Regions from separate parts of the Denitratisoma sp. agr-D3 genome, predicted to be linked through region 1. Evidence: riboswitches for the same ligand, from Rfam matches in the RefSeq annotation. Region 1 holds a riboswitch; the other holds the start of a gene.
The links. A riboswitch is a leader RNA that binds a small molecule or an ion and turns the genes downstream of it on or off. The one in region 1 is predicted to bind cobalamin.
Positions count from the first base shown of each region.

Region 2: another riboswitch for cobalamin. It lies ahead of ACYQ2U_RS06175 (nicotinate-nucleotide--dimethylbenzimidazole phosphoribosyltransferase); the one in region 1 lies ahead of ACYQ2U_RS05315 (GNAT family N-acetyltransferase).

Region 1 covers NZ_BAAGIA010000002.1:66,981-73,349, forward strand. Annotated here, with positions in the region: gene ACYQ2U_RS05310 (TonB-dependent receptor) at 105-2,222, shown strand; cobalamin riboswitch at 2,238-2,432, shown strand; gene ACYQ2U_RS05315 (GNAT family N-acetyltransferase) at 2,558-3,061, shown strand; gene ACYQ2U_RS05320 (hypothetical protein) at 3,081-3,329, opposite strand; gene ACYQ2U_RS05325 (flavodoxin) at 3,366-3,908, opposite strand; gene ACYQ2U_RS05330 (DUF2149 domain-containing protein) at 3,965-4,297, opposite strand; gene ACYQ2U_RS05335 (MotA/TolQ/ExbB proton channel family protein) at 4,294-4,776, opposite strand; gene rpsD (30S ribosomal protein S4) at 4,792-5,409, opposite strand; gene ACYQ2U_RS05345 (hypothetical protein) at 5,478-5,696, opposite strand; gene ACYQ2U_RS05350 (ChaN family lipoprotein) at 5,693-6,369, opposite strand, start outside.
Region 2 covers NZ_BAAGIA010000002.1:246,690-253,058, reverse strand. Annotated here, with positions in the region: gene rfaQ (putative lipopolysaccharide heptosyltransferase III) at 1-464, opposite strand, end outside; gene ACYQ2U_RS06190 (histidine phosphatase family protein) at 457-1,044, opposite strand; gene ACYQ2U_RS06185 (adenosylcobinamide-GDP ribazoletransferase) at 1,026-1,823, opposite strand; gene ACYQ2U_RS06180 (response regulator) at 1,828-2,631, opposite strand; gene ACYQ2U_RS06175 (nicotinate-nucleotide--dimethylbenzimidazole phosphoribosyltransferase) at 2,713-3,822, opposite strand; cobalamin riboswitch at 3,889-4,079, opposite strand; gene miaB (tRNA (N6-isopentenyl adenosine(37)-C2)-methylthiotransferase MiaB) at 4,133-5,476, shown strand; gene ACYQ2U_RS06165 (PhoH family protein) at 5,529-6,369, shown strand, end outside.

The sequences.
Region 1 (6,369 bases):
CAGGAACAAAGGTATTAACGACGGATGCACTGCGGGGTGCGAAATCGGGGGACGGTACAAGCACGGCCCTCCGATTTCATCCGGTGCTCCATGGTGGAGTTTTTATGCTTCGTAAAACACCCGGGCGCACGTGCGCCCATCATTCCCGGCCGGGCCGTATTGCTTTGCTCTCCCTGCTGAGCCTGCCCCTGCTAGCCAAGGCCGCCGGGATTCCCACTTTGCAGGAAATCACCGTCACAGCCTCGGGACAGGACATGGTCGGTCTCGCCGACTCGGCCACGGAAGGCACGGTCACCGCCAAGCAACTGGCAAACCGGCCCTTGCTGCGACCTGCGGAGGTGATGGAGTCGGTGCCCGGTCTGACCGTGACCCAGCACTCCGGCGACGGCAAGGCCAATCAATATTTTCTACGCGGATTCAATCTCGATCACGGCAGCGACTTCGCCACCTCGGTGATGGGGATGCCGGTGAACATGGTCAGCCACGCCCACGGCCAGGGCTATATGGACCTCAACTTTCTGATTCCCGAACTGGTGGGCAGCCTTCGTTATCGGAAGAGCGTCTATGCGGTGGATGATGGCGACTTCAGCTCCACCGGTTCCGCCCGCATCGACTATCAACGCAGTCTCGCCGCCCCCTTTGCCGATGTTTCGGTGGGGCAACATCAGTACCGGCGGGCCCTGGTTGCCGGCAGCCGAGAACATAACGGCCTGCAATGGCTGGGAGCGGCCGAACTGGCGGGCAACAACGGTCCCTGGGATCAGCCGGAAAACCTGCACAAGGCCAACGGCGTCCTGCGCCTTTCTTCCGGCACCGCCAGCAACGGTTTCTCCCTCGCCGCGATGGCCTACCACTCCACTTGGGTTGCCAGCGAGCACGTGCCGGAGCGGGCCATTCTCTCGGGCGAGATCGGTCGTTACGGTACGCTGGTGGCCAACGATGGCGGCATCACCCATCGCAACAGCCTCTCGGCGGAATGGGCCAGCACTGGCGACACATCGGCCTGGCGCGGCAATCTCTGGCTGGTCGACTACGGCCTCAATCTGTTCAGCAGTGCTTCCGGCTACATCAGTGGCGCCCAGGGCGACCAACACGAGCAGGCCGACCAGCGCACGATACTGGGCGGGCAACTGGAAGGCCGCTTTTTCTTCGGCCCCGACTTGCGCGACACCGAGCTGGCGCTGGGCAGCCAGTTACGCCACGACAATATCGGCACCCTGGGTCTCTACAACACGGTGGATCGAGGCAGAACCACCACGGTGCGGGAAGACCGGGTACGGCAAACCGCCACGACTTTTTACAGCGAAGCCAAGACCCAGTGGCAACCCTGGCTACGCAGCAGTGTCGGTCTGCGTTATGACCGTATCGATGCCGAAGTCACCGCCACCGGCGGCACTTTCAACATGAGCAATGGTGGCAATGCCTCGGCCAGCCAAACCAGCCCCAAGCTCGGCTTGGTGATCGGCCCCTTTGCCCATACCGAGCTCTATGCCAATTGGGGCCGCGGCTTCCATAGCAACGACGCCCGCGGCGCCACCAGCCGGGTCGATCCTGCCACCGGCAACAGCATTGCGTTGGTCCCCTTGATCGTTAAATCCACGGGTAGTGAACTCGGCCTTCGTACCACGCCCCTGCCCGGTTGGCACAGCAGCCTGTCCCTATGGCAAATGGACCTGGCCTCGGAACTGGTCTTCATTGGCGATGCAGGCATCACCGAACCCCGTGGCAGTTCCCGCCGTCATGGCCTGGAATGGGCCAATTATCTGAGCCCGCGCGAGGGATTGGTGATTGATGCGGACCTAGCCATCTCCCAGGCCCGTTTCAATGCCCCGATCAATGGCGGCAACCACGTGCCCAACGCGATTCCCCTGGCCGCCTCCCTCGCCGCCAGTTGGGATCGTTGGGGAGAACAGGGACGCTGGTCCGGCGGTATTCGTCTGCGCTACATCGGTGCCTATGATCTGGAAGAAACCGGAACACAAAAATCCACCGCCTTCTGGCTCACCAATCTCAAACTGGGCTACCGCCTTGATCCGCAGATGAGGCTGTCCCTCGACATCCTCAACCTGTTCGATCGCAAGGCCAACGATATCGAGTACTGGGGTGGCTCCTGTACCCGGCTGGAAGGCGGCGGCTGCAATGGCGGCAACGGCATCGACGGTCGCCTGATTCATCCGTTGGAGCCACGCACCCTGCGCCTGGGTTTGCGCGTTACCTTCTGATAAAGATTTTTTGATTTGACGTAAGACACAGCAGGTGCCTCCTCTTCTTGCCAAAGAAAGGAGGTGAAACGGGAAGCAGGTGAGAAGCCTGCGCTGCCCCCGCAACGGTAAGGAAGTGCGGAACCATCAAGACGCCACTGGGCACATGCCTGGGAAGGCGATGGTTCAAAACTTCCGAGCCCGGAGACCGGCCTGCTGCCTGGAGCCCTCTTGCTGAGGGCGTGTTCAACTTAACCGTCTGCGGGGTGCGGATGGCGATGGTGCAAGCCCGACGGCTCCGGCCGACGGACGTTTCCCTGTCGCCGATCCATCAGGCGGTCAACACGGAAACCACCATGCCTTTTCAATTACTCGACTCACGGCCAGCGACCACCACCCAGCCCGACCCCCTTCACCTGCACTTGCGGCAACTGACGGAAGCGGACCGCGCCGCGGCCGCTCGCCATCTCCACAGCCTGGATCGCGATGACCGCTATGACCGCTTCGGCAGCGCCCTCAACGACGCCGGCATCCGCCGCTATGTGGATTCCATGGATTTCGTCCGTCATGGCCTGTTCGGCGTACTCCACCGCCCGCCCGGTAGCGACCCCCTTCTGGCCGGACTCCTTCACCTGGTGCCCTGGGCGCAGCGGGCGGAACTGGGGGCCAGCGTGTTGCCGCCCTATCGCGGCCAAGGCCTGGCGAGCGCCCTGTTTGCCGCCGCCCTCAGCCATGGCCGGACCCTCGGCATCCGCGAAGTGGTCTGCGTATCCGGCCATCCGGCCGTACCGCGCATCTGCCGCCGCATCGAATGCCCGATGACCCCTTGGCCCAACAGCGGTTGGTTGCTGTTGCCCTAGGAGGTAAGGAACTTCGTCGTCAGTGAGGACGGGGGGCCGATGCGGGTTCCGCCGTTTCCGGAAAGTGTTCCATCTGGGCCTCATGCCAATCCTCCAGCACCTTGAGGCAAGTGGCGCGGATTTCCGCAGGCAGGGTGGGCAGCTCGGTCATCTGGTGCAACTGGCGGATCACGTTGCGCATCCGCCCACGGCAGACGCCGACGGTGGCGGCCCGGGACAACAGGTAGATGGTGCGGGCGATCTGCTGATCTGGCGAGGGTGTATCCATGGTCGCATCCTTTATGGGCAAGGCGGGTCAATCCCGTTACACGGGCAGGCCGAGATCCGGGGCGATCTGGCGTAGCCAGACGTCGAGCCGGCCTTCGGTCAGCTCGGCCTGGTTGTCCTGGTCGAGCACCAGGCCGACGAACTTGCCGTCCACCACAGCCTCGGAATGTTTGAAGGCGTAACCGTCGACAGGCCAGGAGCCCACCACCCGAGCACCCCGATCGATCACGAAGTCGTGCAACTCGCCCAAGGCGTTGACGAACTCGTTGGCGTAGGACTTCTGGTCGCCCAGGCCGAACAGGGCCACGGTCTTCCCGCCCAGGTCCAGATCGGCCAATCGCTCCAGGGCTTCTTCCCAGCTCTCTTCTTCGCAATCCGCCGACTGGCCGGGCAACTGGCCATCGCCCAGGGTCGGCGTGCCGAGGATCAGACAATCGTAGGCGGCGACATCCTCCGCCGAAACCCGGTTGATGTTCACCGGCGTCGCCATCACCTCGTCGCCGAAACGTTTTTGAATTGCCTTGGCGACCTTGCGGGTGCTGCCGCTGCTGGTGCCGAAGAAAATGCCGATCCTTGCCATGGTGCTTTCCTTTCAATGTGGATTAACAGTCGATGTATTTCACGTATCCGGTGCGCCTAATCCTTGCCTTCCGGCACATAGACGATGGAGCCGTCCTTCATGCGATAGGCCGTACCGGCCTTGTCGCCCTCGCCCTGGCCGATGTTGCCGCTGGCCTTGTAGTGCTCGATCTTCTCGCCCTTCTTCACCACCATTTCCATGGAAGGCTTGCCCGGATCAGTGATGACGGTGACGTCCTGTTTGGAGAAAGGATTGAGCAACGGGTTTTGCGCCACGGTGATGAGCAGGGCGGCGATGATGACGAGGAAGATGTCGATCAGGTTCACCACCGAAAGGATCGGGTCCTCACTCTCCGGTTCGTGCAACAGCTTGAGCTTGCCGCGACTCACGTCGGACTCCGGCGGTTCTCGATTTCCAGGATTTCCTCCGCCAGCCAGCGGCGGCGCACGTTCACCACCCAGTAGGTGATGCTGGCGGCGATCAGGGCCAGGATCACGGCGGAGAAGGCCACGGTAAGGTTTTCCGATACCGAGGCCAGATTGCCATCGGACAGGGACTTGAGGGCTGGCCCCATGGGGATCATCGTGGCCACCAGTCCCATCATCGGCGTCACTCGGCTGGCGATGCGGGGCGCCTCAAGGAAGCGATGGGCCAGCAAATCCAGGTCGTCGCCGTCCAGATGGGGATTGCCGGCGTAGGCCTGGACGAGGGGCCTGGCGCCGCCGCGACGGCGGCGCCAGGCGTCGAAGGCGAAAGCGCCCAGCACCCAGAAGGCGTAAAGAAACAGGACGACGATCAGCACCAGCACCGGCAGCAGAAATAATTGCGAGAGCCCGTACATGGACTGCTCCAGCAGACGAGACATCATGGCGAAACTCCGAATTCAGATGCGGGTGGCGTAAAACTCGACCACCCGTTGCAGGTCGAGGGGGAAGGGCGCGGAATCCCGGTCCGGCAGATGGGCCAGAGTGGCAAGGCTAGTCGTCTCGTCGTAGGCGATCCACTCGGCGCGAATCAAAGCTGGGTCCGCCAGGCTTGCCTTGACCAGATCGTGCTTGCGCCCCTTCTCGTTGGGACCGAAGCGGTCGCCCACATTGACCCGCACCGAGGGAATGTTCACCCGCCGCCCATTCAATTGGATGTGGCCGTGGCGTACCAGTTGGCGCGCGGCCGGGATCGTGGGCGCGAAGCCGGCGCGAAACACTAGGTTGTCCAGGCGACGCTCCAGCAACTCCACCAATTTGTCACCCGTGGCACCCCGGTCCTTGCGGGCCTGGAGCACCAGGCGCCGCAACTGGGTTTCATTGAGACCGTAGTTGAACCGCAGTTTCTGTTTTTCGATCAACTGTTGACCGAACTCGGACTTGCGCCCGGCCACCTTGTGGGCGCCGTGCTGGCCAGGGGGATTGGGCCGGTTGGCGACCGCCTTGCGGGTCAGGCCGGGCAATTCGGTACCTAAAGCGCGCAGCACCTTGAGGCGGGGACCGGTATAACGGGACATACAACTTCCTTTCTTTCAAGACAGGTGAAATTTCCGGGGAAGGGACTCCCCTTGCGGCAATGGGGTGCTTATGTGTCGGTTGAGGATCTCCCCTCTGCGACGGGCTTCAACCTCCGGGTCAGCCACCCGGCGAACAGAACGATGAACACCCCCATCGCGCCGACGATGCCGAGGGAAGGATTGCCGAGGAAAATGCCGAACAACAGACAAAGGGCGAACAGCACCCCATGAACCCACACGGAGACCAGGTCCAGGAGGAAGGACAACAACGCCATCGTTTTTTTCATCGCCCCTCCTTGCTACCGGCGACAGTGCCGCCCAGCACCTTGGCGCAGGGATCGGCACGAGCGGTCGCTGCCGTGAACCAGACCAAGTCGTAGGTGGCGCCGTCATAATCCTGGGGCTTGTCGCGCCCCTCGACGACCTCCAGGTACGCGATGGCCAGGGCATCGTCGCCGTTCCGCAGATAGCGCGGCACGGCGCGATCACGTCGCACATGCCCGGCACCGGCGATGAGTACCGCGCCATCGCCCGGCGCCGCTTCGAGACTGGCGGCCATGTGTGCATCCCGCGCCCGCTGAGCGGTCACCAGCCCCGCCAACATCGGCGGCGGCGGTCGCTGGCCGCAGTGGCCTTTGACAATGTCCTGTTCCAACGCCGTCAATACAGGGGCGGGGAAATCCGGCAACGACGGCTGCACCTCTCCCATGACGATGCCCTTCGCCGTGGCCCTGGACAAATTGGCGGCTCGCAGGGACCAACCCCGTTCTGCCGCGAAGGCAATCAAGTCCCGGTAGAAGGGCCAACGCCAGCCCTTACGGTTCAACTGGCCGGCATCGGCCAACACTTCGGCATCACGACTGCCATTTTGCTGGGCAGCGGACAAGGCGGCCTGGTGCTCGCCGTCAAACTGCTCCAGTGCCAAGGCAGGATGGCGGCTGTGCTGGGCCAGCGCCGCCA
Region 2 (6,369 bases), 180 kb from region 1:
TCCAGGTTCTTTTCCACCGTGTGGCGCAGGGCATGGTTGGGGTAGCTGATGAAGTGGGTAAAGCTGTCGCGCCAGAAATTTCCCCGCTGCCGTAGGCGCGGCGCCACGCTCCAGCGGGGCCTCAGCAGGCGGGTCAACCAGGCGCCGCGACGGTGTTCGGTGAGGTGGATGATCAAGTCGTAGCGGCGCTCGCGCAGGGCGCCCAGCAGGGCCAACTCGGCTCGGGCCTGAGCCAGCAGACCCTGCTTTTTCCAACGCCGGTCAACTACGTGCAGCCGGGCCAGGTCGGGATGGCCCTCCAGCATGGGCGCGGTGTCGGCGTAGATCAAGGCGTCGATCTCGCACTGGGGGGCCTGGGCCTTGAGTACCGAGATCACCGGCGAAGTGAGCAGCACGTCGCCATGGTGGCGCAACTTGATCACCAGGGCGCGGCGCAGTCGATCCGGAGAAAAGGATTCAGTCATGGCCGGCATTTTGCCAGAGCCCATCGCCATCGCCGCCGAGCCGCTCCGGGTCCAGGGTCAGGGACAGCAGCTCGCCGTAGGCAAAGCGGCGACCCAACCAGGTTTCCACCGGTTCGTCGGCCGCCATGCCCGCCAGGATTTTCATCACGCCGCCGTGGGTCACCAGCAGCAGCGCCTCCGCTTCTCTTTGTTCCCGCAAAAAAGCCAGTACCCGCCCCCGCATTCGCGCCACCGATTCGCCGCCGGGAGGGGCGAAATCCAGGGGCTCCGCCGCCCAGTCATCCAGGGCGGCGCGGGGAATGGCCTCCCAAGCCCGCATCTCCCAGGCGCCGAAATCCATTTCCTGCAAGCGGGCGTCGAAACGGGGCCGGGGATGGAGCGCCTCGGCCAACACCCGGCAACGTTGCAGGGGACTGGCGTAACAGGCGACATGGGAAGGGACCCGCGCGCGCAGCTGCTGAACCAGAATGGCGAGGGCCGCAGCGGAACCCGCCGCCGGGTCCAGGGGCAGGTCGCTCCTACCGTAGCAAACCCCTTCCGCCACCTGGGGCCGGGGATGTCTTACCAGGTAAAGCTGCACAGCAGGCCCAGGTAGAACAGCAGTTCCGTTCCCTGTTGCACGGCGCCCAGGCAGTCCCCGGTATAGCCGCCGATGCGGCGGCGGAAATAGCGCAGCGCCAGCACCGTGGTGGCGGCCACCAACAACAGGGCGAAGGCCACGGAATAACGGGGCAGGAACAGGCAGGGCGCGAGACCGCAGACCGCCCCCCACGCCAAGCTGACCGGACCGGGGCGATGGGCTAGGGCGGCGGCCTTGGCCTCCCCTTCCCGGGCGTAGTCGAGGCGGGCCATCACTGCCAGAGCCGCCAGGCGCGACACCCCGTGGCCGGCCACCAGGGCAAAGGGCAGGGTGGACCAACCCTCGTCAAAGGCGCCGGCAAACAGCTCAAGCTCGTCGTCGATGGCCAGCAGGGCCTGGTACTTCCCCAACAGCAGCAACACCAAGCCAATGGCGCCATAACTGCCCAGGCGGGAATCCTTCATGATGGCGAGTACACGGTCCTTGTCCCAGCCGCCGCCGAAACCGTCGCAGGCGTCGGCGAAACCGTCCTCGTGCAGGGCGCCGGTAAGCCAGGCCGTGGCCGCCATGCCCAGCAGCACCGCCAGATTCAGCGGCAGCAACAGGGCGGCCAGTTCGGTGGCCGCGGCGCCGGCCAGACCCACCAGGACACCCACCAGCGGCAGATAGCGCACCGCCTGGTCAAGGCCGGCGGCGGAATGGCCCACCCAGGCGGGCACCGGCAATCGGGTGAAGAATCCGATGGCGCTGAGAAAAACCCGCAACTCCCCCACGACCATCGGCTCAGCGATCGTTCAGGATCTTCCCCAACAAACGCCGCACCACGCCGGGCTCGAAGGGCTTGTCGCAAATGCCGGACACGCCGGCCTCCTCCACCGCCGCCAGACGGCCGTTGTTGGTTTCGCTGGTCACCATCAACACCGGCACCGAACGTTGCCAGCTCTGGTTGCGGATGAAGTCCACCAATTCGCGGCCGTCCATCTCCGGCATGTTGTAGTCGGTCACCACCAAATCCACCATGGTTTCGCCCAGGATGGCGGCGGCCTGCCGGCCGTTCTCGGCCTCGACGAAATGCTCCACCCCCAGGTTCTCCAGCACCCGGCGCATGAATTTGCGGGCGTTGGGACTGTCGTCCACCAGCAGCACGCGCAGGGTCTCGGGTTCGAAGTCGCCCACGGCGGACTGGTCCTCGGTGAGGAACTCCACGGTGGACAACAGGGCCTTGCGCAATTGCTCGGGGGTAAAGGGCTTGGGCAGGATGCCGCAGACCCCGGACTGGCGCACCGGATCCAGGGCCTGGGGCCGGGTTTCACTGGAGACGAGGATGAAGGCCACGTTCTCCAGCTCCGGCTGGTCGCGCATGGTCTGGATCAGCTCGGTGCCGGACATGTCGGGCAGATACAGGGCGCTGATCACCACGTCGGGCTTGACCTCGGCCATGGCCGTCAGGGCCGCCTTGCCGCCGTCCACCGTGCGCAGACGCAGGATGCCCAACTCCTGGCAGGCATGGGCGATGACCCGGGCCTGCATGGCGGATGGCTCCGCCAACAACACGTCGAGATGCGCAAAGTGGCCGAACTGGCTCATAGGCTTAATCCTTGATCCGAAAGTGGAAAGGGCCACATTGTATCGGTGCCTGGGGCTAGGACAATGGAAAAAACCCGCCGATCAGGCGGATTTCTCGCTCACGCCGGCGGCTTCGAAGCTGGCCATGTCCCGCAAAAAGCCGCTGGCGGAGGCCAACAGAGGCCAGGCCAAGGCCGCGCCGGTCCCCTCACCCAGGCGTAAACCCAGTTGCAGCAAGGGTTTGGCGCCAAGGTGGTCGAGTTGCAGACGGTGGCCGGACTCGTCGGAACAATGGGAAAAGACGCAGTAGTCGCGCACCTCGGGAACCAGGGCGATGGCCGCCAACAGGGCGCTGGTGACGATGAAGCCGTCGATCAACAACACCATGCCGGCCTCCGCCCCGGCCAACATGGCGCCGGCCAACATGGCAATTTCAAAGCCGCCAAAGCGGGCAAGCACACTCAAAGCATGCTCGCCCACCTGGGCACAGGACCTCCGCCCCCTCCCGTCCTCTCCCTCACCGGGGAGGTGGCTGATTTGGGGCCGTTCCGGCCAGGCCAGCAAGGCCTGCTCCAACAGGGCGCGCTTGCGCACCACGCCGGCATCGTCAAGGCCGGTACCGCGCCCGACCACGGCGGACAGGGGCAGCGCCGTCAGGCAATGGGTCAGCAAGGACGCCGAGGCCGTGTTGCCGATGCCCATTTCACCGAAGCCGAGCACGTTGCAGCCTTGGGCGGCCAGGTCGCGGGCAATGGCGGCGCCCTTGGCCAGGGCGGCGTCGCACTGTTCGACCGTCATGGCGGCAGTTTCGAGATAGTTGGCCGTACCGTAGGCGATCTTGGCATCCACCAGGCCCTCGCGCCGGCCGAAATCGTGGGCCACGCCGGCATCGGCCACCACCAGGCCCAGGCCATGCTGGCGGGAGAAGGCATTGATGGCCGCGCCGCCGGCGAGAAAGTTTTCCACCATCTGCCAGGTCACGTCCTGGGGATAAGCGGACACGCCGGCCTTAGCCGCACCGTGGTCACCGGCGCAGACGAGGATGTGGGGCTTGGACAACTGGGGGCTCAGCGTGCCCTGGATCAGGCCCAGTTGCAGGGCCAGGGTTTCTAGTTGGCCGAGGGCGCCGAGGGGTTTGGTTTTTTGGTCGATCTTGCGTTGCAGGTCGACGCCGAGGCCGCGATCAACGGCCTTGATCTTGAAGGAATGCACCGATTCGTCTCCGGTTACAACCGTGGGGCGAGGCCGCGGGTCCAGGGCGGTCCACCGTCACGGCGGGTGGAGGAACAACGAAAGGTCGGTCTTCTGGCTCCCGGATCGTCCTTCGCCTGCGCCTTCCCGGGCAGGGCCCAGTGGCATCGTGCAAGCGTCGTCCCCGGTTACAGCGGCGGGCCCGCCACGGAATTTCACCGTGTTCCCATGAGGGTTTTCCCTTGCGGAACCCCCTCACCAATCGCGGCCGGGATTATAGCCAACCCCCTTATAATTCAGCCCCTTCCCCTCCCGCAGTGGCAGCACTCCCATGACCAAGAAAGTCTTCATCCGCACCTTCGGTTGCCAGATGAACGAATACGATTCCGACAAGATGGCCGACATCCTTGCCCAGGGCGAGGATGCGGTGAAGACCGACAACGTGGAAGAGGCGGACATCATCCTGTTCAACACCTGCTCGGTGCGGGAAAAGGCCCAGGAGAAGGTGTTCCACGACCTGGGGCGGGTCAAGCACTTGAAGCAGAAGAACCCCAACCTCGTCATCGGCGTGGGCGGTTGCGTGGCCAGCCAGGAAGGCGCGGCCATCGTGGAGCGGGCGCCCTATGTGGACGTGGTGTTCGGCCCCCAGACCCTGCACCGCCTGCCCCAGTTGATCGGCGCCCGGCGCGAGACGGGCAAGGCCCAGGTGGACGTGTCCTTCCCCGAGATCGAAAAATTCGACGCCCTGCCCAACGCCAAGGTGGAAGGCGCTACCGCCTTCGTTTCCATCATGGAAGGCTGCTCCAAGTTCTGCACCTTCTGCATCGTGCCCTACACCCGAGGCGAGGAAGTCTCCCGACCCATGGAAGACATCCTGGCGGAGATCGCCAACCTGAGCCAACAGGGCGTCAAGGAAGTGACCCTGCTGGGCCAGAACGTGAATGCCTATCGGGGCAAGCTGGGGGACGAGGAAGGCGCCGCCGACCTGGCCTTCCTGATCGAGACCATCGCCGAGATGCCCGGCATCGAGCGCATCCGCTACACCACCTCCCACCCTCGGGAGATGACCCAGCGCATCATCGACACCTTTGCCAAGGTGCCCAAGCTGGTGTCCCATTTGCACCTGCCCGTGCAGGCCGGTTCCGACCGGGTGCTGGCGGCCATGAAGCGGGGCTACACCACGCTGGAATACAAGTCGGTGATCCGCAAGCTGCGCGCGGCGCGGCCGGATTTGTCCCTCTCGTCGGACTTCATCGTCGGCTTCCCCGGCGAGACCGACGAGGACTTTGAAAAGACCATGAAGCTCATCGACGAGGTGGGCTTCGACACCAGCTTCTCCTTCATCTACAGCCCCCGTCCCGGCACCCCGGCGGCGGAGATGGCCGACGACACGCCTGCCGAAGTGAAGAGCGCTCGCCTCGCCCGCCTGCAAAAGCGCATCGAGGAACAGGCCATGGAAATTTCCAAGGCCATGGTGGGCACGGTGCAGCGGGTGCTGGTGACGGGTCGGGCGAAGAAGGACGAAACGGAATTGGCCGCCCGCACCGACAACAACCGGGTGGTGAACTTCCCCGCCGGCGCCGGCGGCGAGCGGCTGATCAACCAGTTCGTCCAGGTGCGCATCACCGAAGCCCTGCCCCACAGCCTGCGCGGCGAACTGGTGATCAAGGACTGAGCGGCTACAATCGGCCCCTTGCCCTTTCCACTTTCCCGTCCCAGCCCGCACCTTGAGCGACACCGCCAAACCCGTCCGCCACCCGCGCCCCATTGAGGTGGCCTTCCGCCCGGTGGACAACGCCCGGCTGGCCAACCTGTGTGGTCCCCTGGACGAAAACCTGCGCCAGATCGAAACCGCCTACGACGTGGCCATCGCCCGCCGTGGCGAAGTCTGCCGGGTCAGCGGCGACACGGCCAACGCCCGCCACGCCGCGGCGGCCCTGCGTCACTTTTACGACCTGTGCGAAGCGCCCCTATCCATCGACGCGGTGCAACTGGGCCTGGTGGAGCTGGCCAACAAGGCGCGCATGGAAACCCCGTCCGCCGGACTCGTCACCCGCAAGGGCGACCTCCACGGCCGCACCGCCCACCAGGTGGAATACCTGCGCAAGATCCAGGAACACGACATCACCTTCGGCATTGGCCCCGCCGGCACCGGCAAGACCTACCTGGCCGTGGCCTGCGCCGTGGACGCCTTCGAGCGCGACCAGGTGGAACGCATCGTCCTCACCCGCCCCGCCGTGGAAGCCGGCGAAAAGCTGGGCTTCCTCCCCGGCGACCTGAGCCAGAAGGTGGACCCCTATCTACGCCCCCTTTACGACGCCCTCTACGACCTGATGGGTTTCGACAAGGTGACCAAGCTGTTCGAAAAGGGCCACATCGAAATCGCCCCCCTCGCCTACATGCGGGGCCGCACCCTGAACCGTTCCTTCATCATCCTCGACGAGGCGCAGAACACCACGCCCGAGCAGATGAAGATGTTCCTCACCCGCATCGGCATCGGCGCCAAGGCGGTGATCACCGGCGACGCCACCCAGGTGGACCTGCCCCGGGGCCAGAAGTCCGGCCTGG